3 regions of the Pseudomonas sp. PA1(2017) genome follow, and region 3 is predicted to be linked to each of the others. Evidence: predicted binding sites of a transcription regulator. Region 3 holds the regulator's gene; each other region holds the start of a gene.
What was found. The regulator FliA, encoded in region 3, starts transcription of late flagellar genes. The targets are predictions, from matches to a motif close to CTAAAGTTTNNNNNNNNNNNGCCGNTAA.
Positions count from the first base shown of each region.

Region 1: the regulator FliA is predicted to act here: its motif matches at 5,830-5,857, upstream of flgM (flagellar biosynthesis anti-sigma factor FlgM).
Region 2: the regulator FliA is predicted to act here: its motif matches at 3,119-3,146, upstream of BVH01_RS20215 (methyl-accepting chemotaxis protein).

Region 1 covers NZ_MSXU01000010.1:45,459-55,399, reverse strand. The annotation lists gene BVH01_RS14805 (indolepyruvate ferredoxin oxidoreductase family protein) at 1-1,157, shown strand, start outside; tRNA gene BVH01_RS14800 (tRNA-Arg) at 1,380-1,454, shown strand; gene BVH01_RS14795 (YceH family protein) at 1,881-2,537, shown strand; gene BVH01_RS14790 (MFS transporter) at 2,709-4,043, shown strand; gene BVH01_RS14785 (flagellar brake protein) at 4,054-4,803, opposite strand; gene BVH01_RS14780 (flagella synthesis protein FlgN) at 4,881-5,348, opposite strand; gene flgM (flagellar biosynthesis anti-sigma factor FlgM) at 5,455-5,790, opposite strand; gene flgA (flagellar basal body P-ring formation chaperone FlgA) at 5,936-6,694, opposite strand; gene BVH01_RS14765 (chemotaxis protein CheV) at 6,774-7,697, shown strand; gene cheR (protein-glutamate O-methyltransferase CheR) at 7,799-8,626, shown strand; gene flgB (flagellar basal body rod protein FlgB) at 8,913-9,323, shown strand; gene flgC (flagellar basal body rod protein FlgC) at 9,335-9,778, shown strand; gene flgD (flagellar hook assembly protein FlgD) at 9,793-9,941, shown strand, end outside.
Region 2 covers NZ_MSXU01000014.1:184,701-194,641, forward strand. The annotation lists gene BVH01_RS20200 (zinc-dependent alcohol dehydrogenase) at 1-148, opposite strand, end outside; gene BVH01_RS20205 (LacI family DNA-binding transcriptional regulator) at 424-1,461, shown strand; gene BVH01_RS20210 (mandelate racemase/muconate lactonizing enzyme family protein) at 1,773-2,933, shown strand; gene BVH01_RS20215 (methyl-accepting chemotaxis protein) at 3,188-4,987, shown strand; gene BVH01_RS20220 (hypothetical protein) at 5,068-5,409, opposite strand; gene BVH01_RS20225 (PLD nuclease N-terminal domain-containing protein) at 5,827-6,051, shown strand; gene BVH01_RS20230 (DUF1652 domain-containing protein) at 6,131-6,397, shown strand; gene BVH01_RS20235 (hypothetical protein) at 6,401-6,838, opposite strand; gene BVH01_RS20240 (hypothetical protein) at 7,056-7,274, shown strand; gene BVH01_RS20245 (SDR family oxidoreductase) at 7,619-8,524, opposite strand; gene BVH01_RS20250 (FdhF/YdeP family oxidoreductase) at 8,716-9,941, opposite strand, start outside.
Region 3 covers NZ_MSXU01000009.1:1,269,274-1,279,214, reverse strand. The annotation lists gene flhA (flagellar biosynthesis protein FlhA) at 1-2,073, shown strand, start outside; gene flhF (flagellar biosynthesis protein FlhF) at 2,089-3,396, shown strand; gene fleN (flagellar synthesis regulator FleN) at 3,494-4,324, shown strand; gene fliA (RNA polymerase sigma factor FliA) at 4,321-5,064, shown strand; gene BVH01_RS12740 (chemotaxis response regulator CheY) at 5,266-5,640, shown strand; gene BVH01_RS12735 (protein phosphatase CheZ) at 5,660-6,448, shown strand; gene BVH01_RS12730 (chemotaxis protein CheA) at 6,460-8,745, shown strand; gene BVH01_RS12725 (chemotaxis response regulator protein-glutamate methylesterase) at 8,788-9,915, shown strand; gene BVH01_RS12720 (flagellar motor protein) at 9,915-9,941, shown strand, end outside.

The DNA.
Region 1 (9,941 bases), on a different contig from region 3:
AGGACGACATCTACGCCGTGCGGATCGCCGCGGGGGAAGCCGACCTGCTGATCGGTTGCGACCTGGTGGTGGCGGCCGGCGACGACGCGCTGGCCAAGCTCAATGAGAAGGTCTCTCACGCGGTCATCAACGACCACGAAGCCGCTACGGCGGAATTCACCCGTAATCCCGACGCCCAGGTGCCGGGGCCTGCGATGCGCCAGGCGCTGGTCGACGCGGTAGGGGCCGAGAAAACCTGGTTCGTCGATGCAACGCATCTGGCGACCCGCCTGCTCGGCGACAGCATCGCCACCAACCTGTTCATGCTCGGTTATGCCTATCAAAAGGGGCTGGTGCCGATCAGCGCACAGGCCATCGACAAGGCCATCGAGTTGAATAACGTGGCGGTCGAGTTCAACCAGCAGGCCTTCCTGTGGGGGCGGCGTGCCGCCTACGATGCTGCCGCCATCGAGCGTCTGGTTCGCCCGCAGGGAGATGACAGCAAGCGCTGCAGCACGCTCGATGAAGTCATCGAAGACCGCGTCGCACGGCTGACTGCCTATCAGAATGCCCGCTATGCCGACCGCTACCGCCAATTGGTCGGCCGCGTTCGCGCACGCGACAGTGAGCCGGGACAGCGCCTGACCGAAGCCGTGGCGCGCTATTACTTCAAGCTGCTGGCCTACAAGGACGAGTACGAGGTGGCACGGCTATACAGCGACGCGGCGTTCGGCGAAGCGCTGCACGCTCAGTTCCAGGGCGATTTCCGTCTGCAGTTCCACTTGGCGCCGTCCTGGCTCAGCCGTACCGATCCGGTAACCGGAGAGCCCCGCAAGCGCAGCTTCGGTCCGTGGATGCTCAATGCCTTCAAGTTGCTGGCCAAACTGCGCGTACTGCGTGGTACCTGGCTGGACCCGTTCGCGCGCAGTGAGGAGCGCAAACTGGAACAGGCCTTGATCGAAGACTACGAGCGCAGCGTTGGTCAGTTGCTGGAGTCGCTCGTTACGGGTCACTACGAGACAGCACTGGCCATTGCCGAGCTTCCCGAGCAGATTCGTGGCTACGGGCATGTCAAGGAAAAAGCGGTAGAGCGTGCTCGCATGCATGAGCGACAACTGCAGGAAAGGCTCAAGGCCGGCCAGGCAGTGGTCGTGAAACTATTCGAGCCGGCTGCCTGATCGAGCGTGGCGACATGACAAATCCGTTTGCGCTGGTTAACATGCCGCCCGGCGCCCAAACAGGCCGTTGAAAAACGTAGGCGAGGCAGACAGCGCAAGGCAAAAACATGCGAAAAAGCGGAGTGTACAAGTAGTACATGAGCATTTTGAGCCTGTTTTTAACGCCGCGATGGCAACGCAGCTAGTTTTTCAATAGCCTGCCAAGGGCGCCGGATCAATTGGGTCTCCTTAGTTCAACGGATAGAATAAGCCCCTCCTAAGGGCTAGATGCTGGTTCGATTCCAGCAGGGGACGCCATGATCCGCACGCCTCGATCCTGGCATCGGTCGTGTCAACGGTTTGCGTTAGCCTGAAAAAGAGAAAACGCCGAGAGCCAATTCCGACGTCGCTTGCGACCACCCGTAAGGGAGTGTCGTCAGGAATGGCAGGCAAAAAAAGACCCGGCAAAAAGCCGGGTCAATAACCGTGATTAGCCTGATGAGGAGATAAACTGGAAGCATCCGACCAGGAAGCTTTCAGGTTATCCAACCAGCCTCGCGGCTGGTGATGTAGATAATAGTCATTCTCGATTATTAGTCAATAAAAATAGTTCTCATTTCTCGCCTCCTGCTGGTATTGATTTCTTGTGTCTTGAAAATCAGCGACTTGCATGGTGACAAAATCTCTTTCACGCATGTCATCTTCACTGCACTCGGGCTACGCTAGGGGCAACCTCCAGGCTTGGTGAGCGACATGACCGAAGATTCCCCCGACACTTCTCCGCTGAGCGCTGCTGAAACGCGCATTCTGGGTTGCCTGATCGAAAAGCAGGCCACGACGCCCGAGGCCTATCCGCTGACGCTCAATGCGCTGGTGCTCGCCTGCAACCAGAAAACCAGCCGTGACCCATTGATGAACCTGACCCAGGGTGCAGTAGGGCAGGGGCTGCGAAGCCTGGAAGAGCGGGGCTTCGTGAAGCTGGTAATGGGCAGCCGAGCCGATCGCTGGGAGCATCGAATCGACAAGGCGCTCGAGTTGGTGGCCCCGCAGGTGACTTTGCTTGGCCTGCTGTTGCTGCGTGGGCCGCAGACGACCGGCGAACTGCTGGCGCGAAGCGGTCGCCAGTACGAGTTCGACGACGCTCAACAGGTGCAGCACCATCTCGAGCGAATGATCGGCCGGCAGCTCGTGGCTCAGGTCGGCCGCCAGGCGGGGCAGCGCGAGGATCGTTACGCGCAGCTACTCGGTGACCCCGAGCAAACTCAGGCCCAGCTCCAAGAGCGGGCGCAGCGCACTGAACCGTCGACGGGTGATTCCACGCAGCGCCTGGAAGCCCTCGAAGCCCGTATAAGTGCGTTGGAAGCGCGGCTGGCGATGCTGGAAAGCAACGCTGGCGAATGAGCATTTTTGCATTTGTTTGCAGGGTCGCTGGAATCAGTGAACTGTGCCCGACGCGCACCATCCATATGGCACAGCGGCAGCCCAGTAGCCTTGGATGAAAGGTGACTTGCCTGGTCGCCCGTCGAACATAGGCCTGCTCTCGGAGCCGGTACAAGGAGTCGTTGCAGCCCAATGCGCTTGATCTGGAAGTCCTTCAGTTCCCTTTATATCGCCACCGTCCTGATGCTGCTGGGTTCCGGCTTGCTGAGCACCTACTTGGCGTTGCGCCTGGCTGAGTCCGGTGAGGGCGTATGGGCCGGTGCGTTGATGGCGGCCAATTATTTCGGCCTAGTGCTGGGCGGCAAGATCGGCCATCGGCTGATCGCCCGCGTGGGGCACATTCGAGCTTACGTGGCCTGTGCCGGTGTCGTGACCGCGGCGGTGTTGGGCCACGGCCTGCTCGACTGGTTGCCGGCGTGGCTGGTGCTGCGCGTGTTGGTCGGCCTGGGGATGATGTGTCAGTACATGGTGATCGAGAGCTGGCTCAACGAGCAGGCGGAGACCAAGCAGCGTGGCCTGGTGTTCGCCGGCTATATGGCGGCTTCCTATCTAGGCCTGGTACTCGGCCAACTGGTGCTGGTGGTGCATCCGACACTGGGGCTGGAGCTGTTGATGCTGGTGGCCCTGTCATTCGCCTTGTGCCTTGTGCCAGTGGCGCTGACCCGTCGTCTGCACCCGGCGCCCCTGCGACCTGCACCATTGGAAATGCGCTTCTTCTTTCGCCGCGTGCCGTTGTCACTGACCACCATCGGCGTCGCAGGCCTGATGATCGGTTCCTTTTACGGTCTGGCGCCGCTGTATGCGGCAGAAATGGGGCTGGCCACCGAACAGATCGGTATCTTCATGGGCTGTTGCATTCTCGCTGGCCTGGTCGTGCAAGCGCCGCTGGGCTGGCTCTCGGACCGCTTCGACCGGGTCAAGTTGATCCGCGGCATGTCGGCTGCACTGCTGCTGGTGGCTTCACCCCTGGCCGTGCTCTCCGAAGCGCCCCTGTTGCTGCTGATCTCGGTCGGCTTCATCGTCAGCATGTTGCAATTCAGCCTGTATCCACTGGCCGTGGCATTCGCCAACGACCACGTGGAGACTGATCGGCGGGTGTCGCTTACCGCCATGCTGTTGGTCACGTTCGGGGTGGGTGCCTGTATCGGTCCACTGCTGGTCGGCGTACTGATGCGTTTCTTCGGGGCCAACATGCTGTACGCGTTCTTCTGCCTGTGCGGGCTGTTCCTGGTCTGGCGCGTTCGTTCGAACATCGTCACCCACCTGCACCAGGTCGACGACGCACCGCTGCATCACGTGGCCATGCCGGTGAACATGACCGCTTCACCACTGGTGGCGGCGCTTGACCCGCGTGTCGATGAGCAGGTGGTGCAGGAACAGATGCAGGAGCCTGTAGTGAGCGAGTCGGACAACACTGAAAGCCAGACTGAGAGCTCGCAACCGTCGGCCTCCACGCCACCGGCGTGACGCGCTAATGCTATAGAAAAGTGTCGCTATCGAAGCGGCGCGCCTCGCGCTGCAACTGGTAGACGAAGCGCTCAATCAGGCGCTGCTGGAGGCCGCTGAGGTTGTCGAAATGCAGGCCAGCGAAAGTAACGTCCAGCTTGTCGTCGTAGCGGGTATGCCGCAGTTCGACGGCCGCTTCCAGCTTGCCGACCGGCAGTTGGGCGCAGAATCCTTCATAGACTTGCCCGGGTTGCAGCTGCTTGCCGACGTCGCCGGCGAGGCGGATCTTGCAGCCTGATGCCGAGATGTCCAGCATCAAGCCGTCGAGAGGATTGCGCAGTCGCGTTCCGCCTAGCTGTACCTTGACCTGTTCCGACTGCTTCAGTGCAGCGCGAAAGGCATTGCGCCGCTGGTGGTAGAGCACCTCGGCGGGGATGACGCCGACATAGCAGCGTTCGCCCTGGTATTCACCAGTGCGCATGCCCGTTGGGCACTCCCAGGCGATGCGTACGCCGTCATGCAACGACTCGACACTGAAGGCTTCACCATTTTGCAGGTACCGTTCGCCGTCGCTAGGGATCATTTCGTCGAGAATCAGCAGGTTGCGCTCTCGGTCGATCTCGATCACATAGCTCTGGAAGCGCTGGTTGCGCTCCAGAAAAGTCAGGGTCAGCGGATCATGGTGTTGTTGCAGCAGACGTAGGTTGGCAATGATCTCCACGGGCGCCTTGAGCACCTTGGGAGGTTGCGGGCCACAGTCCTGAGCGAAGGGGTTGGACACGGTCCAGTGATCTCCGGGGCAAGGTACTGCTGCGTCGGGTGAGGCGAAGAGGCTTCACCGCGCATCTTGTCGTTATGTCAGGCCTGGCTGAGCGGGCGCTTGTTGCCGATTTTAGCGGTACCGCCGCTGCTGTCATAGAGCGAAGGTGTTTCGCTGCCGCGCAGGATGCCGAGCATGCTGGCGGTGGATTGCTGGCTCGTGCGGATGATTCGGCCATTGCGCAGGTTGGCTTCCTGGCAGCGTTCGAGCAATTCGCTCAGCCGTTCGCTGGCCTGAATGAGTTCGTCGCCCTTGTCCGAGCGTTCGGCAAGCGCTTTCAAGCCCGAGCGGTCAGGACTCAGCTGCAGGTTTACCAACGCTTGCGTGCGACTCTTGCCGTGTTGGTCGAGCGTGGCCAGAAGCGGCTGTTTGCTCGCCAGGATTTCCTGCAGTTTGCTGAGGTCATGTTCGCCGAGGGCTTCATATTCGGCTTCGATCAGCTCAAGCAGTTGCGCTGCGTGGCCGATATCCTCGTTGAACAGGTCGAGCAGGGGCGTGATGTTCATGGTTCAGGCTCTCTGGAGTGGAACCGCTAGGCGCACGTCTGCTGTAGCAGCGGACTGGCATCAAGTCGGTTTCCGGGCGTCCAACACCCCAGTGCGAGCCGGAAGACTAGCGCTGGGATTCGAAATTGAGCAGCTTGCTGGCAACGCGCTGGCTGTCGACCTGGTAACTGCCGTCGGCAACAGCCTGTTTCAGCTTGGCCACTCGATCGCTATCGACGGCAGGCTGATCGCGCAGCTTGTCGACGGTTTTTTGCAGCTGTTGCGCTTCGCTGCTCAGCTGAACGGACTCGCCGCTCTTGCTATCTGTTGCCGCTGGCTGGGCCGTAGCGGTGCTGCCGGCAGCCTTGTTGTCGATGGCTTCGTTCTTGCCGCCCTGGGTGCTGCCCGCACGATTGGTGCTGGCTGGCGTGGAGCTGTTGAGTCGGTTGAAGTCGATGACCATGATGCAAAACCTCTAACGGTGTGTGGACGCTTGCCTAGTGTGTCGGCTGTGCCCGGAAAAACTTTAGGCAAAAAAAGTCGCGTCGCTCGCACAGTCTAAAACAGCCTCGTTCGCCCGTCAGCCAGTCCGTTGGCCGGACGCATTCTCACATCGATACTTCAACCTGCCCAGGGCCGGTCACTCGCGCGCGCACCACGCGTTGCGAACTCTGATTACGTACGCTGATTTGCTTGCCCACGGCGCCATCGGAAAGCGCTTCACCGGGCATGCGCACATTGATGCCGCCGCTGCGGGCGCTGATCACCACCTGATCGCCGCGGCGGATGACTTCCGCCTGGCGGATGAAAGTAGGCGACAGCACCTGATCGGGTAGCAGCGGGCGGGTGCTCTTGCGACCGATCGCCTGTTCCAGGTCGATCATGTAGCCCTGGTTGAGTAAGCCGACGTCGCGCTCGGCAAGCATCAGGTCACCTTCACCGAGCACGCCTTCACGTTTGATCGGGCGTACCACGGTCACCACTTCGCGGTAGAGGCGAACCTGCCCAGGGACGAATACCGTCCAGGGTGATGTGCCGTCACAGCGTACTCGCATGGTCACCCGGCCGACCGGTTCGGCTGGCGTTTCCAGGGTGACCGTCAACGGCTGGTCGCACAAGGGCAGGCGCAGGCGCGGGTCGAGCCGGTTGATCTGCACCTCGTGGCGCCCCTGAATATTGCTGCGCTGCAAATAGTCTGCAACTGCCTGCTCAAGAAAGAGCTGGGTCTCGCCGATAAGCTGATCGGGCAGGGTGACGGAGGCAGTTGTCAGCGTGCTATAGCCGAGCGCCATCAAAGCAGGTAAAACTGCCAGGCAACGAAGGCTCTTGGCCATCGCGCGTCGGATAATTGTCATTCGTGCATTCATGTCTGGTTCGAAGCAAGGCGCGTGCCGCCTGCTACGCTAACCAAATCTGATGTGTTACTGGAATCTTGGGAGCCCGTACATGGCCGGTGTGATGGATTCGGTCAACCAGCGAACTCAGCTGGTTGGGCAAAATCGCCTGGAACTGCTGCTGTTTCGTCTCGACGGCTCTCAGCTGTACGGGATCAACGTCTTCAAGGTGAAGGAGGTGTTGCAGTGCCCGAAACTCACCATCATGCCCAAGTCGAGCCCGGTGGTTCGCGGCGTGGCCAACATCCGTGGCGGCACTATTCCGATTCTGGATCTGTCGATTGCCACCGGCAAGCGCCCGCTGGGTGACATCAACGGCAGCTTCGTCATCATCACCGAGTACAACACCAAGGTTCAGGGTTTTCTGGTGCGCTCGGTCGAGCGCATCGTCAACATGAACTGGGAAGAAATCCACCCACCACCCAAGGGCACCGGGCGCGATCACTACCTGACGGCCGTCACGCGGCTGGATGACAAACTGGTCGAGATCATCGATGTAGAGAAGATTCTCGCCGAAGTGGCGCCTACTTCCGAGGTGATCTCGGCTGGGGTGATCGATGTCGAGGTGCAGACCAAGGCCGTCAGCCAGCATGTGCTGATCGTCGACGATTCTTCTGTGGCTCGTAAGCAGGTGATGCGTTGCCTGCAGACTGTCGGCGTGGAAGTCACGGCATTGAACGATGGCCGTCAGGCCCTTGATTACCTGCAGGCCATGGTTGCCGAGGGCAAGTCGCCGGAGCAGGAGTTGTTGATGATCATCTCCGACATCGAGATGCCGGAGATGGACGGCTATACCCTGACCGCCGCGATCCGTTCCGATCCGCGCATGCAGAAGCTGCACATTCTGCTGCATACTTCGCTGTCCGGCGTGTTCAACCAGGCCATGGTGAAGAAGGTGGGCGCCAACGACTTCCTGGCGAAGTTCCGCCCGGATGATCTGGCTTCCCGGGTGGTGGATCGCATCAAGGCCGGCTGATCGTCAGCGTTACCAGGGTTGCTCGGTAATGGCAGCCAAACCGGCGAACGCTTCACCCGCGTTCGCCGCTTCCGATTCAATAGATGGACGAGGCCTCACGAGTGTCTTCAGGTAATTTGGATTTCGAGCAATTCCGGATCTTTCTGGAAAAAGCCTGTGGCATCGTGCTGGGCAGCAACAAGCAATACCTGGTTTCCAGCCGGTTGAACAAGCTGATGGAAATCAACGGCATCAAGACCCTGGGTGAGCTGGTGCAGCGCATGCAGAACCAGCCGCGCAGTGGTTTGCGCGAGCAGGTGGTCGATGCGATGACCACCAACGAAACCCTCTGGTTTCGCGACACCTATCCGTTCGAAGTGCTCAAGAATCGCGTCTTGCCCGAGCTGATCAAGGCCTACCCAGGGCAGCGCCTGCGTATCTGGTCGGCCGCCTGCTCCTCGGGCCAGGAACCTTACTCGCTGTCGATGAGCATCGATGAGTTCGAGCGTAGCAACATCGGTCAGCTCAAGGCCGGGATCCAGATCGTGGCTACCGACCTGTCGCCCACCATGCTGAACAACTGCAAGTCCGGCGAGTACGACAGCCTGGCCATGGGCCGCGGCCTAGCCCAGGAGCGTCTGCAGCGCTATTTCGACCCCAAGGGGCCGGGGCGCTGGGTGGTGAAGCCGGCCATCAAGAGCCGCGTGGAGTTCCGCCCGCTCAATCTGCTCGACAGCTACGCCAGCCTCGGCAAGTTCGATATCGTGTTTTGCCGCAACGTGCTGATCTATTTTTCGGCTGAAGTGAAGAAGGACATCCTCACGCGCATTCACGCCATGCTCAAGCCGGGTGGCTATCTGTTTCTCGGCGCCTCCGAAGCACTCAACGGCTTGCCCGAGAAGTATCAGATGGTGCAATGCAGCCCAGGCATCATCTACAAGGCCAAGTGATTCTTGCGCCATCGAGAAAAGCGGGAGGCCTGGGCATCCCGCTTTCTTTTCAGCTCCAGCTCATCCGACGGTGCTTTGTCGCCGTCGCGTCAGAAAAGCGGCAAGTCGCCGTTGATATTGCCGCCCCTGCCTTGCCAAACGGCGGAAAAGCTTTGCCGCTATTGCTGCGAAAGCCCGCTGCTTTTCGGTGATCCTGCTGATTTATAAGTAAAAAATTTAGTTGGCACATGCCTTGCTATGGTCTCTGCACGTAAACAGGCGAGCCGCTACGGCAAAGGTTCCTGAAATGAGCATCAGTTTCGACAGCGCACTTGGCATTCATGAAAAGGCCCTGGGCTTTCGTGCCCAGCGTGCCGAGGTGTTGGCCAACAACATGGCCAACGCCGACACCCCAGGCTACAAGGCACGTGATCTGGATTTCGCCTCCGTGCTGGCGCAGCAGGCCGCCAAGAGCGGCGGTAGCGGCAACTCGGGGCTTAAAACCACCAATAGCCGCCATATAGCAGCAGAAGGCGTGCCAATGGGTGATGCGGCGCTGGCTTACCGCACCCCTACTGCGCCCTCCATCGACCAGAACACCGTCGATGCCCAGGTGGAACAGGCCAATTACGCCGATAACGCGGTCGCTTTCCAGACCAGCTTCACGCTGCTCAACAGTAAATTCAAAGGGCTCGTCAGCGCCCTGCGTGGTGAATAAAGGAGCCTGATATGTCCCTCACCAGTGTTTTCAATATCGCCGGAACCGGTATGAGCGCCCAGAGCACTCGGCTCAATACCATCTCCAGCAACATTGCCAACGCCGAAACGGTTTCGTCGAGCATCGACCAGACCTATCGCGCACGCCATCCGGTGTTCGCCACCGTTTTCCAGAATGCCCAGGGCGGCACCCACGGCTCGCTGTTCGCCGATCAGGATCAACCCGGTGCCGGCGTTCAGGTGCTCGGTATCGTGGAGGACCAGAGCAGCCTGATGCCGCGCTACGAGCCCAATCATCCGGCGGCGGATGAGGCGGGTTACGTGTATTACCCAAACGTCAACGTGGTCGAGGAGATGGCGGACATGATTTCTGCCAGCCGCGCCTTCCAGACCAACGTGGAAATGATGAACACCGCCAAGCAGATGATGCAGCGCGTGCTGACTCTGGGTCAGTGAGCGGGGAGTGAGAGATGAGCACTGTTGATGGCGTCAGCTCCAGTTCGGTACTGGACAAGTATCAGGTCAAGCAGGACAGCACGCAGAACAAGGAACTGGGCAAGGATCAGTTTCTCAACCTGCTAGTGGCCCAGCTGAACAACCAGAACCCGCTGGAGCCCCA
Region 2 (9,941 bases), on a different contig from region 3:
GAATCTTGCCGCGGTACAGGTGCAGATCCGAGCCACAGATCGCAGTGGCGGTCACCCGCAGAATGATGTCATCCGCTTCCTGAATGACGGGGTCGGGTACGTTGTCGACGCGAACGTCGTGGCTGCCGTGGTAGGTCAATGCGCGCATGCTGCTCTCCAGAACGAGGGTTTGGGGTGCCTGTTCTAAAGTCCGAGGAAGCGCCGAATCCTTTAGTTCAGCCGCCAGGATGAGTGGCCTGCACCCGCCGCTTACGCTTGTGGGGCGGGGCTTTTCGGCATTTTGAAGGGTTCAGGCGAGCGGCCCCTGCCCGTGTCAGGCACTACAGCCGACGGTGCGGGTGACGGCCAGGCCTGCACGCCATTGCGCGCCGCCGACGCCCGGCTTGCTACTATCGCCAGTTGCATCCATCGCGCGAGCCCCCCATGAGTGATGACCGACCAACCCGCAAGCGCGCGAGCCTACCCGCTGGCAAGGCGCCGACCCTGGCAGACGTCGCCAAGCTTGCCGGGGTCTCGCCGATCACCGTATCGCGCACCCTCAACCAGCCGGAGATCGTGCGCACGGCACTGCGCGAGAAAGTCTTTCGCGCCGTACAGCAGACCGGCTACGTACCGGCCATGCTCGCCGGCGCTGCCGAGCAGCGCAGCCGCCTGATTTCGCTGCTGGTGCCGACGGTAGCCAATTCGATCTTCGCGGACACCGTACAGGCGCTGATCGATACCCTGACCGAAGCCGGCCACGAAACCCTGATTGGCCTGACCAACTACAGCGCCGAGCGCGAAGAGCAACTGCTCGACACCATCCTGCGCCGGCGCCCAGACGGCATCGTGCTCACCGGTACCCTGCACACCGAGGCCAGCCGCATGCGCCTGTCGCATTCGGGCATCCCCATCGTCGAGTCCTGGGACCTGGCGCCGCGGCCGCTAGACATGCTGGTGGGCTTTTCCCATGAAGCGGTCGGCGCGGCCATCGCCCGCTACCTGACAGCCAAAGGCTATCGGCGTTTCGCCGTGGTGACATTGGATGACCCGCGCGGCCTGCGGCGCTGCGACAGCCTGGCCGAGGAGTTGGCCAGCCTGGGCATCGACGCCGTGCCCCGCGTCGTACTGCCACCACCGGCAACGGCCAACCTCGGTCGCGAGGGCCTGCAACGCTTGCTGGCCGCCGGTGAGCGCCCGGAAGTACTGGTGTGCAGCTCAGATACCCTGGCCCACGGCGTGCTGGTCGAGGCGGCCGAACGGGGCATCCGCGTGCCGGATGATCTGGCGGTTATGGGCTTTGGCGACCTGAACATCGCTGCGCACTTGCAGCCTTCCCTGTCCACGGTTCGCATCAACGGCGCCGAGATCGGCCTGCAGGCCGCCCGCGCCCTGCTCCAGCGCCTCGACCATCCCCATGAGGAACCGGTGAAAGTGCGCGTCGATACGGGCTTCAGCATCGTCGAGCGGCAGAGCGCCTGAGGCGCCGAAATCCACGGCTTTGCTGTTTGGCCGGTTGGTGGCGGGAGCGGTCGTTATTCGATCCACTGTAGGAGCCGCGACCTCGCGGCGATTCGCTCAGGCACAGCCGAAATAGGCAGTCAGGCTGCAATCGTTTCGCCCCGAGGTCGGGGCTCCCACAGGTTGGTTTGAGTGGTCGCCTCTGCCTTGAAGCAGCCCTCAGCCCTGTTCAATCCCTTGAATGATTACCTAATCAGCTTAACGTCCGGATTCACGCCAGTGTTTTCAACCACCTGGCGGCCCCAACAAGAACGTCAAGCGAGGTAATCCGCGTGAGTGAACAAACCCTTTCCCATGGCTGCGCAGACCAGGACCAGATCGCCTGGGTGCGCATCGCCTCGGTCTTTCTGCCCCTGGCCAACCCGATCAGCGATGCCAAGGTGCTGACCGGCCGGCAAAAGCCGATGACCGAAATCGCCATGCTGTTCGTGGAAATCGAAAGCAAGGACGGCCATCGCGGCCTGGGCTTCAGCTACTCGAAACGCGCTGGCGGCCCTGGCCAGTTCGCCCATGCTCAGGAGATCGCCCCGGCGCTGCTCGGCGAAAACCCCAGCGATATCCAGAAGCTGTGGACCAAGTTGTGCTGGGCCGGCGCCTCGGTGGGCCGCAGCGGTCTGTCGACCCAGGCCATCGGCGCCTTCGACGTAGCCCTGTGGGACATGAAAGCCAAGCGCGCGAACCTGTCCCTGGCCCGCCTGCTCGGCGCTCAGCGCGATTCGGTGCGCTGCTACAACACCTCCGGCGGTTTCCTGCACACGCCGCTGGAGCAACTGATGACCAACACCGACCTGTCTCGGGAAAAGGGCATCGGTGGCATCAAGCTGAAAGTCGGCCAGCCCGATTCGGCCCTGGACCTGCACCGCGTCGGTACCATCCGCAAGCACCTGGGTGACGAATTTCCGCTGATGGTCGACGCCAACCAGCAGTGGGATCGCCCCACCGCACAGCGCATGTGCCGACGCTTCGAAGACTTCAACCTGGTGTGGATCGAGGAGCCGCTCGACTGCTACGACGCCGAAGGCCACGCCGCCCTGGCCGCTGCGTTCGACACGCCAATCGCCACCGGTGAGATGCTCACCAGCGTGGCCGAGCATGCCGAGTTCATCAAAACCCGCGGCGCCGACTACCTGATGCCCGATGCGCCGCGGGTTGGCGGTATCACCCCGTTCCTGAAGATCGCCGCCATGGCCGAGCAGGCCGGCCTGATGCTCGCGCCACACTTCGCCATGGAGCTGCACGTGCACCTGGCCGCTACTTACCCGACCGAGCCCTGGGTGGAACATTTCGAGTGGCTGGAGCCACTGTTCAACGAACGCCTGGAAACCCGAGACGGCCGCATGCTGGTGCCGAACCGGCCGGGCCTGGGCCTATCCCTCAGTGAGCGGGTGGCCGGATGGACCGCCCAGCAGGCGGAATTCGGCCAGCGCGGCTAAGCTTCCCACAACGCGAAAACGCTACCGGCCCAGTGCCGGTAGCATCGTTTGCGCAAGAAACGATTGACGCCATTTTTTTGTGCAATGGCCCTTTAACAGCAAACGTCGAGGTACTACACTTCGCGCCCCTCGCGGTGGAACATCCTATAAATCGCGTGGAACGTCGGCGAACAGAGCGCCTGGTATTAAAGGTTCCGCGGCTCTGGTCGAAGTAATGGAAACCCAAGGATCTTTTCTCTGTCAGGAGCTGCGGCATGCAGTCGTTAAAGTCGCTGTACGATTCCATCGAGATGCACTTTTTCGATACCTTGACCAAGAAATTATCCAGCCTCTTCCTGTTGGTCCTGGTCAGCGGCCTGCTGGTCTGGGTAGCCCTCAGCCTGCGTGACGACATCGTACAGTTGCTGCACGGCGCGCAAATCGACCCGGCCCTGCTCAAGCAGGTGGAAGGCAAGCTCGACACCCTCGGCACTGCCCTGGCGCTCAGCGCGCTGTTCACCTTGGGCATGGTCAGCTTCATGGTCTGGTATTTCCGCCACCTGATCGTGCGCCCCGTGGACAACATGACCCGCGCTCTGGAAGAGATCGCCAGCGGTGAGGGCGACCTGTCACGCGACCTGCCGCTGCTCACCCACGACGAAATCCGCACCCTGGCCAGCACCTGCAACCGCTTTCTGGCCAAGCAGCGCGAAATCATCAGCAACGTGCAGGCGCTGACCGTGCAGATCGCCGTCGAATCGGCACGATCACTGAAGAACATCAGCGACTCCAGCGACAGCGCCACCCACCAGGCACGTTTCGCCAACGAGGTGATGAGCGAGAGCAACAGCGCGGTCGGCCGCATCGAAGAGGTCTCGCAGCAGACCCAGGCCATCTCCACCACCACCGCGCACAACCTGGGCATGGCCCAGGATTCCTACGCGGAACTGCTGGAAGTGACCGGCAACATCAGCGCCATTTCCAACAGCCTCAACGAGTTCAGCACCCTGGTCTCGGCGCTAAACGAGCGTTCGTCGAACATCAAGTCGGTGGTCGGCCTGATCCAGCAGATCTCCTCGCAGACCAACCTGCTGGCCCTCAACGCGGCCATCGAGGCGGCCCGCGCCGGCGAAAGCGGCCGAGGTTTCGCAGTGGTTGCCGATGAGGTGCGCACCTTGGCGCAAAACGTCAGCCAGGCGACCGGCGACATCTCGCAGAACATCGACGCCATGCTCAAGGAAGTCAGCACCACCCACGAGCAGACCGCACGTATCAGCCAGAGCGCCCGGGAAACCCAGGTGGTGGTCGAGCGCGCCACTGGCCACTTCGAGGTCATGATCAGCGATTTCGAATCCACCAACGGCAAGCTGGCGGAGATCGCCGAGCACATCCAGCAGGTGGCAGATGCCAATACCGGCATCAATGATCGCGTGACCCAGATCCATGCCGACAGCCAGGCCATCGACCAGCGTATGCAGCGTTCGGCCACTGCCACCCGGGACCTGTCCGCCGTTGCCGAGCGGGTGCAGGAATTGCTCGGCCGCTTCGTGCTCGGCGAGGGCGAACTCGATGCCGCCATCACCCGCGCCACCGGGTGCCGCGATGCCTTGCAGACTCGCCTGGCGACTTTGCAGCGCGAAGGCGTGAACCTGTTCGACCAGAACTACAAGCTGATCGCCAACACCGATCCCAAGCAGTACATGACCGGCTACACCGAGCGCTTCGCGCAGATCTGCCAGGAAGAGATCGACCGCCTCACCAAGGGCACGCCTGGCGGCATCGTCACATTCATCGTCGACACCAAGGGCTATTGCCCGGTGAACAACAGCTGGGTATCCAAAGCGCCGACAGGCAACCGTGCCGTCGACCTGCCGGTATGCCGCAACAAGCGCATGTTCTCCGACCCGGTGGGCCTGCGCGCGGCGAGCAACACCCAGCGCTTCCTGCTACAGACCTACCTGCGCGACACCGGCGAGATCATGACCGAGATCGACGTGCCGTTCTTCTTCGAAGGCCGCCACTGGGGCAACATGCGCATGGGCTTCGACGCCTCACGCCTGCTGGGAAAATCCTGATGTGCGCGAGTTGATCGGCCCTCACCCGGGCCAAAGAAAGCCCCGAATCATCGGGGCTTTTTCATGGGCGCATGATGCGCTCAATGCAGGGAATCCAGGTTGCGCCGCGACCACATCGTCTTGGCTGCGGTCGGGTTGACCGGCGCACCGGTGAAGGTCGGCAGCTTGCGCGACACCCACTGCGCCCCGATGCCCTTCCAGTTCACCTCGCCGCTGAGCAATTTGCGATCACGCAGAATCTCGCGCTCGAGGGCACGGGCGCCGTCCTCACTGTCCACGGCCAGCTTGTCGACGGCCTTGAGGAATACAGCTTCGCCTCCCTTGCTGATGCTCAGCAGGTACATGCCATCCGGGCGCGGTTTGATGGAAATATCGTGATCGGGCAGTGCAGTGCAAAGTTGTTCGATAACGGCAGTATTCATTTGGATGACCCTTCAGTGGTGGCAGGCGACTGCTTACAAGTACCAACAGACAGGTGCATCACATATGCCAACTTTATCGCTCAAGGAGTTCGCTGATTTCATTGATCATCGAGCCGCTTACGCTTGTGCCGCGCTCTTGCACTTTGCATGAATCGGTTTTATTGCACGGGCATCATGCATGCTCCAGCAAACGCCATTAAAAAGCGGTTTTAAAAGGCCATCATGGCCGAGCATCTTTTCAGGCGAACTTAATCAACTAAAGGCATTGCGTAATGGAACAGGGCTATGGCCCCGCCACACGCCGCAACGTTCGATCAAGCAATGGAGAACATCTCGGCAAGGCGCTTGCGACGTACTGTCCCAACCCGCGAACACCCCGACTTCACGGGCCTTCGCTGTAACGAAAGGAGATCCACCATGGGCGATCCTTCTGTGCTTTTCTGGCTCGGCGCATTCGTCGTAATCGGTTTCGTTGATCTTGTCACTGTCATGAATCTGTGGCGCAGTGAAAAGAGCTTCAATACGCGACTTATGTGGGCACTCATTATCGTGTTGCTGCCAGTAATTGGTTTGATCATCTGGGGCTATGCCGGCCCGCGCGGCATGCCAAAGCCCCCCACTTCACCGGAGCAAAGTAAGTAATCTCGATTGACAATAACGAACCGCCCTGCATTATTGCCTTAATAAAGGAGCAATGCCGAGAGCAATAATTGTGGCAAAGATGAAATTTCTGGACGCTGCTACGTTGCTGTACAACTATTTCCAGCCACTTATTGTACACGTGTCATTGGAGTCGCCAACGAGTATGGTCGTGCGGCTTTCGGAAATGGATTCGACGACCTCCCTCGAAGTGCGCGATATCCCTTACAGGACATCGCTCACTCCAACGGAGGTTTTCGCTATCATCGAGCAGATCGAGGAACGCATCCGCCGTGAAAAGCCCGAGCTGTTCAACCGCCATTGCGTGAACAAGCTGCGTCTGCCCTGAGACTCAAGCCTGAGGCTCGCGCTGGCGATCCTGGTAAATGGCATCGAGCAAGACCACCAGCTCGGCTGCCGTGGGTACGGTACGCCCGCCCAACTCATCCTGCACCGAAGCGCGCACACTCTTGGTAGCGAGCCCGAAGCGGCTCAGTGCGTCACTCATCGCCTGGTCATCCAACCCTTGTTGTTCGAGCAGGCGCATCAGGCTGTCCCACACGTCACGAAGGTCCGGCTGGTGATCACGGCCATCGGGCCATGGGTGGCCTACTCGCGGTTCGGGATGCATTTCCGCCACGGTCACTTCACCTTCGTAGGCGCGCACCGAACCACCCTTTTCGGCGATGCGCGCATCCCGTGAGGCACGGTTCCAGGCAGCCTGCGCCAGTGCCGGCGAGGTGGTCGCGCATTGCAGTTCCTCGTCGAGATAAATCCTGAATTCGCCCATGTCGTTCTCCCATCGATTGATTGTCGACTGTCCTCAGATTCGATTCGGTCGACGCCCAGGGATTCAGGTTTTCTGCCGCCCGGAGGCTGCGAAATCAGCGTGCTTGAAGCATCCGGATACATACGTCGATTGTCCGAACTCAAAGTGCAGTCGAGGCCTCGTAACTATCAGGGGCTGCCTGACCAGCCCTTCGATCATCAACCAGGAGGAAGTACCCATGAGCCAGACGCCAATCGACCCGACTCCGCCGAACAGCCCTGCCAAGGACGTGGAAGGCGACAACGTCAACGTGGTGAAAAAGGAAAACCAGCGTCCTGGAGAGAAGACCGAGACAGTGGATCGGGCCATTACCCCGACCACCATCAAGACCAAGGAGCAGGAGGCGGAAAAGATCAAACAAGCGTCTGAAGAAGCGCGTCGCAAGCTCGAGGAATAAGCCCAGGGCAGCCTTCGATCATCGTGAGAGCCGAGCCCCCCGGCGAATGGTGGTTACGGCGCCGTTACCGCAGCAAGGCCGCTATCGGTTCGCGCCGGGTCGGCGCTCCTACACGGACGGTGGGCTGCCTGCGATAACTGTGGGAGACGCGACCCGCGGCGAATGGTGGTCAAGACGCCGGTCCTGCAGCAAGGCCGCTATCGCGTTCGCGCCGGGTCGGCGCTCCTACACGGACGGTGGGCTGCTTGCGATAACTGTGGGAGACGCGAGCCGCGGCGAATGGCGCAGGCAACGATACTCTTTCGGAAACGGGCCCGCAGCGGACGTACTGCGGGCCCCGGGCCTTACGGCAGCGGATTGCCGCCGGTCACCCCAAAGGTTTCACCGGTGATGTAGCTCGACTCCTGTGAAGCCAACAGCACGTACAGCGGCGCGCACTCGGCCGGCTGGCCTGGGCGCTTCATCGGCACCTGGGAGCCGAAGGTGGGAATTTTCTCCTGGGGCTGGCCGTCGCTGGGTTGCAGCACGGTCCAGATCGGACCCGGTGCGACCGCGTTGACACGGATGCCCTGCCCGATCACCTGGCTCGACAGTGCCTTGGTGAACGCGACGATGGCCGCCTTGGTGGAGGCGTAGTCGAGCAACGTGCCGGATGGGTCGTAGGACTGGATCGACGCCGTGTTGATGATCGCCGCACCCGGCGGCATCTGCGCAACCGCCGCCTTGCACAACCAGAACATGGCGTAGACGTTGGTCTTGAAGGTGTGGTCGAACTGCTCGGTGGTGATCTCGGCAATATGCTTCTGGGTGATCTGCTTGCCGGCCACATTGACCAGAATGTCCAGGCCGCCGAGGGCGCCGACCGCATCGCGCACCAGCGACACGCAGAAGGCCTCGTCCTTGAGGTCGCCGGGAATGGACACTGCACGACGGCCCTCGGCCTCGATCAGTTTGATGACTTCCTGGGCGTCTGGCTCTTCCTCGGACAGGTAGTTGAGCACGATGTCCGCGCCTTCACGGGCGTAGGCGATGGCTGCCGCACGGCCGATCCCGGAATCGGCGCCAGTGATCAGCGCCTTGCGTCCGGCCAGGCGGCCGAAACCGATATAGCTTTCTTCGCCGTGATCGGGCTCGGGAGTCATTTCCAGATCCAGGCCCGGCTCGGACTGATGCTGCGCCGGAAATTCCGGCTGCGGGTACTGGGTCAGCGGGTTCTGCATGGCAAATTGGTTGGAAGTGTTGCGGGTCATCGGACTCTCCTGCCATCTGGGTGAATGCACGGTTGCCGCCACGTCTGAAGCGCAATCGCTGCAGGCGAAATCACCTGCGTTCCAGATTGGGAGAAAAGCCCGCCGCTTGAAGTTCCACCCTTCCGAGCAGCGGGCATGAGCCGCTCTAGCACGGCCGCTTCGCTTGTTCCTACGACGAAACGGTGTGCTAATCAGCGCTGAGTGACGATCAGCGTCGGTCGTGCATCGCCAGGCGCCACCGCAGTACTCGGGCTGAGTGTCACAGGGATGGATTTGGCGGCCGGCACCTTGCTGCGTTCGGCGTGGTGCCAGAGCGGCACCAGCGGATTGCACTCGGGGTAGTACGCCGCGCAGCAGCCCTGGGGGATGTCGTAAGCGAGAATCTGCAGCGGCCCGACCTGGCGCTCGACCTCCGGTTCCACGGCGGTGGTCACGTCCACCCAATCGCCGCCGGCCAGGCCAAGGCGCACGATATCGTCGGCGTTCATGAAGATCACCGAACGGGTGCCATGCACACCGCGAAAGCGATCTTCGTAGCCGTAGATGGTGGTGTTGAATTGGTCGTTACTGCGGATCGTCATCAGTTGCAGCACATCGCGCCGCTCATAGGCGGCGCTCACGACATTATCGGCGACGAGCGGCTGCGGCACCGCGAACTGCGCCTTGCCGCTTTCGGTCGCCCACTCGCGCTGCGCCGCGGCCACCGGACGACGAAAACCGTCCACCTGCCACATACGCTGCTCGAAGTCGTGGAAGATCTCAGGATAAATGGCCGTGATGGCCTTACGAATGCGTCCGTAATCTCGTCGCCACGCTTCCCAGTCGATATCGACCTCGTCTGGTAGCGTGGCACGCGCCAGCCCAGCGATGATTGCCGGCTCCGACCGTAAATGCTCACTCGCCGGCTCGCTCCTGCCGCGCCAACCACGTATGTAGCCAGTGCTGTCCTCGACGCTGTGGCTCTGCTCGACGCCGTCCTGACGGTCAATCTCGATACGCCCCAGGCAGGGCAACAGCCAGGCCTGCTCACCGGGCAGCAGGTGCGAGTGATTGAGCTTGGTGGCCACCTGCACGTTGAGCGCCAGGCGCTGCCAGGCCGGCTCGATCTGCCCGGTATCCGGAACCGCGCGCAAGAAGTTGCCACCCAGACTGACGAAGCCGCGCACCCGGCCATCGAGCATGGCGGTGCAGGCATCGACGGTGTTCAGCCCCATGCGCTCGGGCACCTTGAACTTGAAGTGCCGCTCGATCAACTCGCCCGGCACCTTGGCGGGATCCTCGGTGATGCCCACGGTACGCTGGCCCTGCACGTTGGAGTGGCCGCGCACCGGACAAATGCCGGCGCCCGGCTTGCCAATATTGCCGCGCAGTAACAGCAGGTTGACCAGCATCTGCACGTTCTGCACGCCCAGACGAT
Region 3 (9,941 bases):
CGTCACGGCAATCTCGGCATTCCGCTGCTGTTGCTGGTCATGCTCGCCATGGTCATGCTGCCGATCCCGCCGTTCCTGCTCGACGTGCTGTTCACCTTCAGTATCGCGCTGTCCATCGTCGTGCTGCTGGTGGCGATCTACGCACTGCGACCGCTGGATTTCGCCGTGTTCCCGACCATCCTGCTGGCCGCGACGCTGCTGCGCCTGGCCCTCAACGTGGCCTCCACCCGAGTGGTGCTGCTGCACGGCCAGGACGGTCACGACGCCGCGGGCAAGGTGATCCAGGCCTTTGGTGAGGTGGTGATCGGCGGCAACTACGTGGTCGGTATCGTGGTGTTCGCGATCCTCATGATCATCAACTTCGTGGTCGTCACCAAGGGTGCCGGGCGTATTTCCGAGGTGAGCGCACGCTTCACCCTGGACGCCATGCCCGGCAAGCAGATGGCCATCGACGCCGACCTCAATGCCGGCCTGATCGATCAAGTGGAAGCCAAGAAGCGCCGTAGCGAAGTGGCCCAGGAAGCCGACTTCTATGGCTCCATGGACGGTGCCAGCAAGTTCGTGCGCGGTGACGCCGTCGCCGGCCTGCTGATCCTGTTCATCAACCTCATCGGCGGCATGGCCATCGGCATGCTGCAGCACGGCCTGAGTTTCGGCGATGCCGGGCGCATCTACACTCTGCTGACCATCGGTGACGGCCTGGTCGCGCAGATCCCGTCGCTGCTGCTGTCCACCGCCGCCGCGATCATGGTGACGCGCGTATCCAGCGCCGAGGACATGGGTGCCCAGGTCAACCGCCAGATGTTCGCCTCGCCGCGTGCCCTGGCCGTATCCGCCGCCATCATGATCGCCATGGGCCTGGTGCCTGGCATGCCGCACATGTCGTTCATCAGCCTCGGGCTTGTGGCGGCTGGCGCGGCCTACTGGATCGCCAACAAGCAGCGCAAGGTCAAAGAAGCCGAAGTCATCGAAGTGCAGCGCCAGCAGGAGCTGCTGCCAGCCCAACGCGCTCAGGAGGTCAAGGAGCTGGGCTGGGACGATGTGGTGCCGGTGGACATGGTCGGTCTGGAAGTCGGCTACCGGCTGATCCCACTGGTCGACCGCAATCAGGGTGGCCAGTTGCTGGCGCGTATCAAGGGCGTACGCAAGAAGCTTTCCCAGGAAATGGGTTTCCTGATGCCGTCGGTGCATATCCGCGACAACCTGGATCTGCAGCCTAACGCTTATCGCCTGACGCTGATGGGCGTCAGCGTCGCCGAAGCCGAGGTCTACCCAGATCGCGAGCTGGCGATCAACCCTGGCCAGGTGTTCGGCACTCTGAATGGGGTGGCCGCCAGAGATCCGGCGTTCGGCCTCGAAGCCGTGTGGATCGATCCGGGCCAGCGCGACCAGGCGCAATCGCTCGGCTACACCGTGGTGGACGCCAGCACCGTGGTGGCCACGCACCTCAATCAGATCCTGCACAAGCACGCCCACGAGCTGCTGGGCCACGAGGAAGTCCAGCAACTCATGCAATTGCTGGCGAAAAGCTCGCCAAAGCTTGCCGAAGAGCTGGTGCCCGGGCTGATTTCCCTGTCGACCCTGCTCAAGGTGCTGCAGGCGCTGCTGCAGGAGCAGGTGCCGGTGCGCGACATTCGCACCATCGCCGAAGCCATCGCCAACGTCGCACCAAGGAGTCAAGATCCCGCCGCCATGGTCGCGGCAGTTCGTGTGGCGCTGTCCCGGGCAATCGTGCAAAACATCGTGGGACTAGAGCCGGAGCTGCCTGTGATCACCCTTGAGCCAAGGTTGGAACAGATATTGCTAAATAGTCTTCAGAAGGCCGGTCAGGGCTCCGAGGATGGCATCCTCCTCGAACCTGGCATGGCCGAGAAGCTGCAGCGTTCCCTGGTGGAAGCAGCGCAGCGTCAGGAGATGCTTGGCAAGCCGGTGATTCTGCTGGCAGCCGGGCCGGTTCGGGGAATGCTCTCGCGTTTCGCCCGGTTGGCCGTCCCGAGCATGCATGTTCTGGCGTACCAGGAAATTCCGGACAACAAGCAGGTCACCATCGTTGCGACGGTGGGGCAGAACTAATCGAGGGTACGGGCCATGCAGGTCAAACGCTTTTTCGCTGCCGATATGCGCCAAGCCATGAAGCTGGTTCGCGATGAGCTGGGCGCCGATGCGACCATCATCGCCAACCGCCGTGTGGCCGGTGGTGTGGAATTGACGGCTGCGCTCGATTATCAGGCTCCGCCGGTTCCGGCGCGCCAGGCCAACCCGGCGCTGGAAGCCGAGCTGCGCAAGACCCAGTCGCGCATCGCCTCGGCTCATGCCGAGCTGAGCACGCGCAACCAGCTCGATGCCGGCAAGGATCGTCAGCTGTTTGGCGCTGCGCCTGGCACGCCGCCGGTCGACAGCCTGGATGCGGTGCTGCAGCGTCAGCAGCAGAAACCGGCTGCGGCCTCGGTCGACCAGTCGGCGCTGGATTCCATGCGTTCCGAACTGCATGGCCTGCGTGAGCTGATCGAAATGCAGATGGGCTCGATGGCCTGGGGGCAGATGCAGGCTCGTCGCCCGCAGCAAGCCACCTTGTGGCGTCGCCTGCAGCGCATGGGGCTGCCCGCCGAGCTGGCGCGCACGCTGCTCGAGCGCGTGGCGTCGATCGCCGATCAGCGCCAGGCCTGGCGCATGGTCCTGGCGCATCTCGCGCATTCGATCCAGACCCCCAAGCAGGAGCCGATGGAAGAGGGCGGCGTGATCGCCCTGGTCGGCCCGGCGGGCATGGGCAAGACCACCACCCTGGCCAAGCTGGCCGCGCGCTATGTACTCAAGTACGGCGCTGCCAGCATCGCCCTGGTGAGCATGGACAGCTACCGCATCGGTGCCCAGGAGCAGCTCAAGACCCTGGGACGGATTCTTGGCGTCTCGGTGACCCAGGTCGACCCCGGGCAATCGCTGACCCAGGCGCTCGCACCGCTGGCCCGCAAGCGCGTGGTGCTGATCGATACTGCCGGCCTGCCGGCCAATGATCCGGCGCTGCGCATGCAGCTCGAAGCGCTGGCCAGTCGTGGCATCAACGCACGCAACTACCTGGTGCTGGCCGCTACCAGCCAGGCGCAGGTGCTCAAGGCGGCCTATCACAGCTACAAGCGCTGTGGGCTGGCCGGCTGCATTCTGAGTAAACTGGATGAAGCCGCCAGCATGGGCGAGGTATTGGGTCTGGCTATTGGCCACCGTCTGCCGGTAGCCTACCTGGCAGATGGCCCGCGCATTCCGGATGATGTCCACGTGCCGCGCAGTCACCAACTGGTCAGTCGCGCCGTTGGCCTGCAGGCGCCGGACGAGCCGAGTGAAGATACGATGGCCGATATGTTCGCCGGGCTTTATCAGAACCCGGCCAGGCAGGCCGGTTGAACGGGTTGAGTGTGGCGAAGCGCTGGTCGTGCTCGCCGCGACAGCGCACAATGGCTCCAGGGCCCACAGCGAAGTTTAGATAAGGTGTGTAGATAAGATGGGTATGCATCCCGTACAGGTGATCGCGGTGACTGGCGGCAAAGGCGGCGTTGGCAAGACCAATGTGTCGGTGAACTTGTCACTGGCGCTCGCCGATCTCGGTCGGCGCGTCATGCTCATGGATGCCGACCTGGGCCTGGCCAACGTCGACGTGCTGCTCGGCCTGACCGCCAAACGTACCCTGGCCGACGTCATCGACGGCCAATGCGATCTGCGTGACGTGGTCCTGCAGGGCCCCGGTGGCATTCGCATCGTGCCCGCCGCTTCGGGCACCCAGGCCATGGTGCAGCTCACGCCCATGCAGCACGCCGGCCTAATCCAGGCCTTCAGCGACATCAGCGACAACCTCGACGTATTGATCGTCGACACCGCTGCCGGTATCGGCGACTCGGTGGTCAGCTTCGTGCGTGCTGCCCAGGAAGTGCTGGTGGTGGTGTGCGACGAACCGACCTCCATCACCGATGCCTACGCGCTGATCAAGCTGCTCAATCGCGACCACGGCATGAACCGTTTCCGTGTGCTCGCCAACATGGCGCACAGCCCACAGGAAGGCCGCAATCTGTTTGCTAAGCTGACCAAGGTGACCGACCGTTTTCTGGATGTTGCGCTGCAGTATGTCGGCGCGGTGCCCTACGACGAGTCGGTTCGCAAGGCCGTACAGAAACAACGTGCGGTGTATGAGGCGTTCCCTCGTTCGAAGTGCGCGCTGGCGTTCAAGGCGATTGCCCAGAAGGTCGATGCATGGCCCTTGCCGGCCAACCCGCGTGGCCATCTGGAGTTTTTCGTGGAGCGCCTGGTGCATCAACCGACTGCAGACACGGCTGTATGACGACAGCCTCTGGACTCCGAATGTACAGCAAGGCACAAGCACGAGATTCACAGCATCAGTTGATCGAGCGCCACGCGCCGCTGGTAAAACGCATCGCCTACCACCTGCTGGCCCGTCTGCCCGCCAACGTGCAGGTCGACGACCTGATCCAGGCCGGCATGATCGGCCTGCTCGAAGCATCGCGTAAGTACGATGCTGGCAAGGGCGCCAGTTTCGAGACCTTTGCGGGCATTCGTATTCGCGGCGCCATGCTCGACGAAGTGCGCAAGGGTGACTGGGCGCCGCGCTCGGTACACCGCAATAGCCGCATGGTCAGCGATGCAATACGAAAAATTGAGGCCAGAACCGGTCGCGACGCTAAAGATCACGAGGTTGCTGCCGAACTCCAATTGAGTCTCGAAGATTACTACGGCATTCTTGGCGACACTTTGGGCAGCCGCCTGTTCAGTTTCGACGACCTCTTGCAGGAAGGCGAAAACGGCGGTCTGCAGGAAGACACGAGTTCCCTGCATCACGGGCCTTCGCATGAGCTGGAAGACAATCGTTTCCAGGCCGCGCTGGCCGATGCCATCAGTAATCTGCCGGAGCGTGAGCGGCTGGTGTTGTCGCTGTATTACGACGAGGAGTTGAATCTCAAGGAAATCGGCGAGGTACTGGGGGTGAGTGAGTCGCGGGTCAGCCAACTGCACAGTCAGTGTGCCGCGCGCTTACGGGCGCGGTTGGGGGAGTGGCGCGCATAGGAAATTGTTCAGGGGCTGGAGTTGGTCGAGCCAGCCCTTGCAGTAGATTGCAGGATTAGCAGGGCGCTGGACACACAGTGAACGCAGCAAAGCCGAGCGCAATGGTTTGCGGCGTTCTGCCAGGCCGGTTTCACGATTAATAAGCGCTGCACGTTGTTGCAGGCGTTTTAGGACTGTACGGAGGTCGACTTGGACAAGAACATGAAAATCCTCATCGTCGATGATTTCTCGACGATGCGACGGATCATCAAGAACCTCTTGCGTGATCTGGGGTTCACCAACACGGCCGAGGCCGATGACGGCACGACTGCGTTGCCGATGCTGCAGAGCGGTAGCTTCGATTTTCTGGTAACCGATTGGAACATGCCGGGCATGACGGGCATCGACCTGTTGCGCGCCGTGCGCGCCGACGAGCGACTCAAGCACCTGCCGGTGCTGATGGTCACGGCGGAAGCCAAACGCGATCAGATCATCGAGGCCGCGCAAGCCGGTGTGAATGGCTATGTAGTCAAGCCGTTCACTGCTCAGGTGCTCAAGGAAAAGATCGAGAAAATCTTCGAGCGAGTCAACGGCTGATGTCTGCCGCGAGGTTGTTATGGAACACCATGAATCTAACGAGGTTGACCTCGAGTCGACCCTGAAAAGCAATGCCCGCCAACTGGTCGACAGCCTCGAACAGGGCAACTTTGGCGAAGCCGTACAGCTGATCAACGAACTGAACAAGGCGCGCGACCGGGGGCTTTACCTCGAAGTCGGCAAGCTCACCCGTGAGCTGCACAACGCGATCGTCAACTTTCAGCTCGACCCGCGGGTACCGCACGCCAAGGAAATCTCGCAGATCTCCGATGCCACCGAGCGCCTGAACTATGTGGTGACCATGACCGAGCGTGCGGCCAACCGCACCATGGACCTGGTCGAGCAGAGTGCGCCGCTGGTCAATGACCTGAGCAGCGAAGCCGATTCGCTCGCCGAGGACTGGGGGCGCTTCATGCGCCGCGAGATGAGCGCCGACGCGTTCCGCGAGCTGGCCAAGCGTATCGAGCTGTTCCTGGCGCGCAGCCAGCGTGACACCAGCAAGCTGTCGGGTCATCTCAACGATATTCTGCTGGCGCAGGATTATCAGGATCTGACCGGTCAGGTGATCAAGCGCGTCACCCAGCTGGTGACCGAGGTCGAAAGCAATCTCCTCAAACTGGTGCTGATGGCCAGCCAGGTCGATCGCTTCGCGGGTATCGATCACAACCACGAAGAGTTGCGTGCCGAGCAAAACAAAGAAAAAAATCCGTCCCGCGGTGAAGGTCCGCAGATTCATGCCGATAAGCGTGATGATGTCGCCTCCAACCAAGACGACGTCGACGATTTGCTGTCCAGTCTGGGTTTTTAGGAGCACGTCATATGAGCTTCGGCGCCGATGAAGAAATCCTCCAGGATTTCCTGGTAGAGGCCGGCGAAATTCTCGAGCAATTGTCCGAGCAGTTGGTGGAGCTGGAAAGCCGCCCGGACGATATGAACCTGCTCAACGCAATTTTTCGAGGGTTTCACACGGTAAAAGGTGGTGCCGGCTTCCTGCAGCTCAATGAGCTGGTGGAGTGCTGCCATATTGCCGAAAACGTGTTCGACATCCTGCGCAAGGGCGAGCGTCGTGTGGATTCCGAGCTGATGGACGTCGTGCTCGAAGCACTGGACGCCGTCAACGGCATGTTCGCCGAGGTGCGCGAGCGTGTGGAGCTGACGCCTGCCTCGCCGGAGCTGCTGGCTGCGCTCTCGCGCCTGGCCGAGCCGGGTGGCGCCGAGCCAGAGGCTGCGCCCGCTGCGGCGGCCGAGCCGCAACCGGCCCCTGCAGAGCCTGTAGCTGCAGCGGTCGAGCCTTCAGCAGATATCTCTGACAGCGAATTCGAGCAATTGCTCGATGCCCTGGGCGACGAATCGCCGGCGCCAGCCAGCGCCACGACAGACGAAATTACCGATGACGAATTCGAGTCGCTGCTCGATCAGCTGCATGGCAAGGGCCAGTTCGCTGCGCCGGCGACCGCGCCGGTAGCCACCCCGGCTGCCGAGCCTGCCGCTGCGGCGGCGCCGGGCGATGAAATCACCGACGACGAATTCGAAGCGCTGCTCGATCAGCTGCATGGCAAAGGCCAGTTCGCCGCACCCGCCGTCGCGGCCGCTGCTGCACCGGTGGCAGCGCCGGCTGCGGAGCCTGTTGCGACGGCAACGCCGGGCGACGAGATCACCGACGACGAATTCGAAGCACTGCTCGATCAGTTGCATGGCAAGGGCCAGTTCGTCGCCCCGGCCGTAGCTCCGGCAGCCGCTGCTGCACCTGCCGCCAAACCGGCTCCTGCTCCCGAGCCAGCCAAGGCCGCGCCGCCTGCTGCCAAGGCCGAGCCGGCCAAGGCAGCGCCAGCGCCCGTAGCCAAGCCAGAACCCAGCAGGCCAGCTCCTGTTGCCGCCAAGGCGGAAGCCAGCAAGCCGGCACCGGCACCAGCGGCGGCTGCCGCGCCGGCCAGCGAGGCGGAAACCACCGTTCGGGTCGACACGGCTCGCCTGGACGAGATCATGAACATGGTCGGCGAGCTGGTGCTGGTGCGTAACCGTCTGGTGCGCCTGGGGCTCAACAGCGGCGACGAGGCCATGTCCAAGGCCGTATCGAACCTCGATGTGGTCACCGCTGATCTGCAGACCTCGGTCATGAAGACCCGCATGCAGCCGATCAAGAAGGTCTTCGGGCGTTTCCCGCGCCTGGTTCGCGACCTGGCTCGCCAGCTCAAGAAGGAGATCAACCTGGAGCTGGTCGGTGAAGAGACCGACCTGGACAAGAACCTGGTCGAGGCCCTGGCCGACCCGTTGGTGCACTTGGTGCGCAACGCCGTCGACCACGGCGTGGAAAGCCCGGACGAGCGCGAGGCGGCCGGCAAGTCGCGTACCGGCCGCGTGGTGCTGTCCGCCGAGCAGGAAGGCGACCACATCCTGCTGATGATCACCGATGACGGCAAGGGTATGGATGCCGACGTGCTGCGCAGCAAGGCCGTGGAAAAAGGCCTGTTGGACAAGGACGCGGCCGATCGCCTGACCGATCTGGAATGCTACAACCTGATCTTCGCGCCCGGCTTCTCGACCAAGACCGAGATTTCCGACGTGTCCGGCCGCGGCGTGGGCATGGACGTGGTGAAGACCAAGATTTCCCAGCTCAACGGTACGGTCAACGTATTCTCCCAGAAGGGTCAGGGCTCGAAGATCGTCATCAAGGTGCCGCTGACTCTCGCGATCATGCCGACGCTGATGGTGATGCTGGGCAACCAGGCGTTCGCCTTCCCGCTGGTCAACGTCAACGAGATCTTCCACCTCGATCTGTCGCGTACCAACGTGGTCGATGGCCAGGAAGTGGTGATCGTGCGCGACAAGGCGCTACCGCTGTTCTACCTCAAGCGCTGGCTGGTGAGCAGCGCGGCTCATGAGGAGCAGGGTGAAGGGCATGTGGTGATTCTCACCGTGGGCAACCAGCGCATCGGCTTCGTGGTCGACCAACTGGTTGGCCAGGAAGAGGTGGTGATCAAGCCGCTGGGCAAGATGCTGCAGGGCACGCCCGGCATGTCCGGCGCGACCATCACCGGTGATGGTCGCATCGCGCTGATCCTCGATGTGCCCAGCATGCTCAAGCGCTACGCACGGCGTCTCTGATCGTCCGCGGCACGGCGACGGCCGTGCCGCTTAGGAGTGTTTATGGTTGTCAAGGTACTGGTAGTCGATGACTCCGGTTTTTTCCGCCGCAGGGTTTCGGAAATTCTCTCGTCGGATCCCAACATCACCGTGGTCGGTACGGCCACCAACGGACGTGAGGCCATCGATCAGGCCCTGGCATTGAAGCCGGACGTGATCACCATGGATTACGAGATGCCGCTCATGGACGGCATCACCTCCGTGCGCAACATCATGCAGCGCTGCCCCACGCCGGTTCTGATGTTCTCCTCGCTCACCCACGAAGGCGCCCGGGTCACCCTGGACGCCCTGGATGCCGGTGCGGTGGACTTTCTGCCGAAGAACTTCGAAGACATCTCGCGCAATCCCGAGAAGGTCAAGCAGTTGCTGTGCGAGAAGGTTCACAGCATCTCGCGCAGCAACCGCCGGGGGATCGGCACGGCGTCCCTGACGTCGCCTGCCGGCGGTAGCCTGAGCCGACCCGCCAGCACGCCGAGCACGCCTGCACCAGCAGCACGCCCGCAGCCGAGCGTTAGTCATCCGCCAGCCGAGCGGCATGCGACTTCGTCCAGCGCGGCGCCCAAGCGCAAGGCCTACAAACTGGTGGCGATCGGTACCTCGACCGGCGGCCCGGTGGCCCTGCAGCGTGTATTGACCCAGTTGCCGGCCAATTTTCCGACGCCCATCGTGCTTATCCAACACATGCCGGCCGCCTTCACCAAGGCCTTCGCCGAGCGTCTGGACAAGCTCTGCAAGATCAACGTCAAGGAAGCCGAGGACGGCGATATCCTGCGCCCCGGGCTGGCCATTCTGGCGCCGGGCGGCAAGCAGATGATGATCGACGGCCGCGGCACCATCCGCATCCTGCCCGGTGACGAGCGCCTGAACTACAAGCCCTGCGTGGACATCACCTTCGGTTCGGCGGCCAAGTCGTACAACGACAAGGTGCTGGCCGTGGTGCTGACCGGCATGGGCGCCGACGGCCGCGAGGGCGCGCGCCTGCTCAAACAGGGCGGCAGCCAGGTCTGGGCCCAGGATGAAGCCAGTTGCGTGATCTACGGCATGCCCATGGCCATCGTCAAAGCCAATCTGGCCGACGCGGTCTATCCCCTCGATGATATCGGTCGCCATCTGGTCGAGGCCTGCCTCTGATGGATGTGCTGAGCCTGATCGGCGTC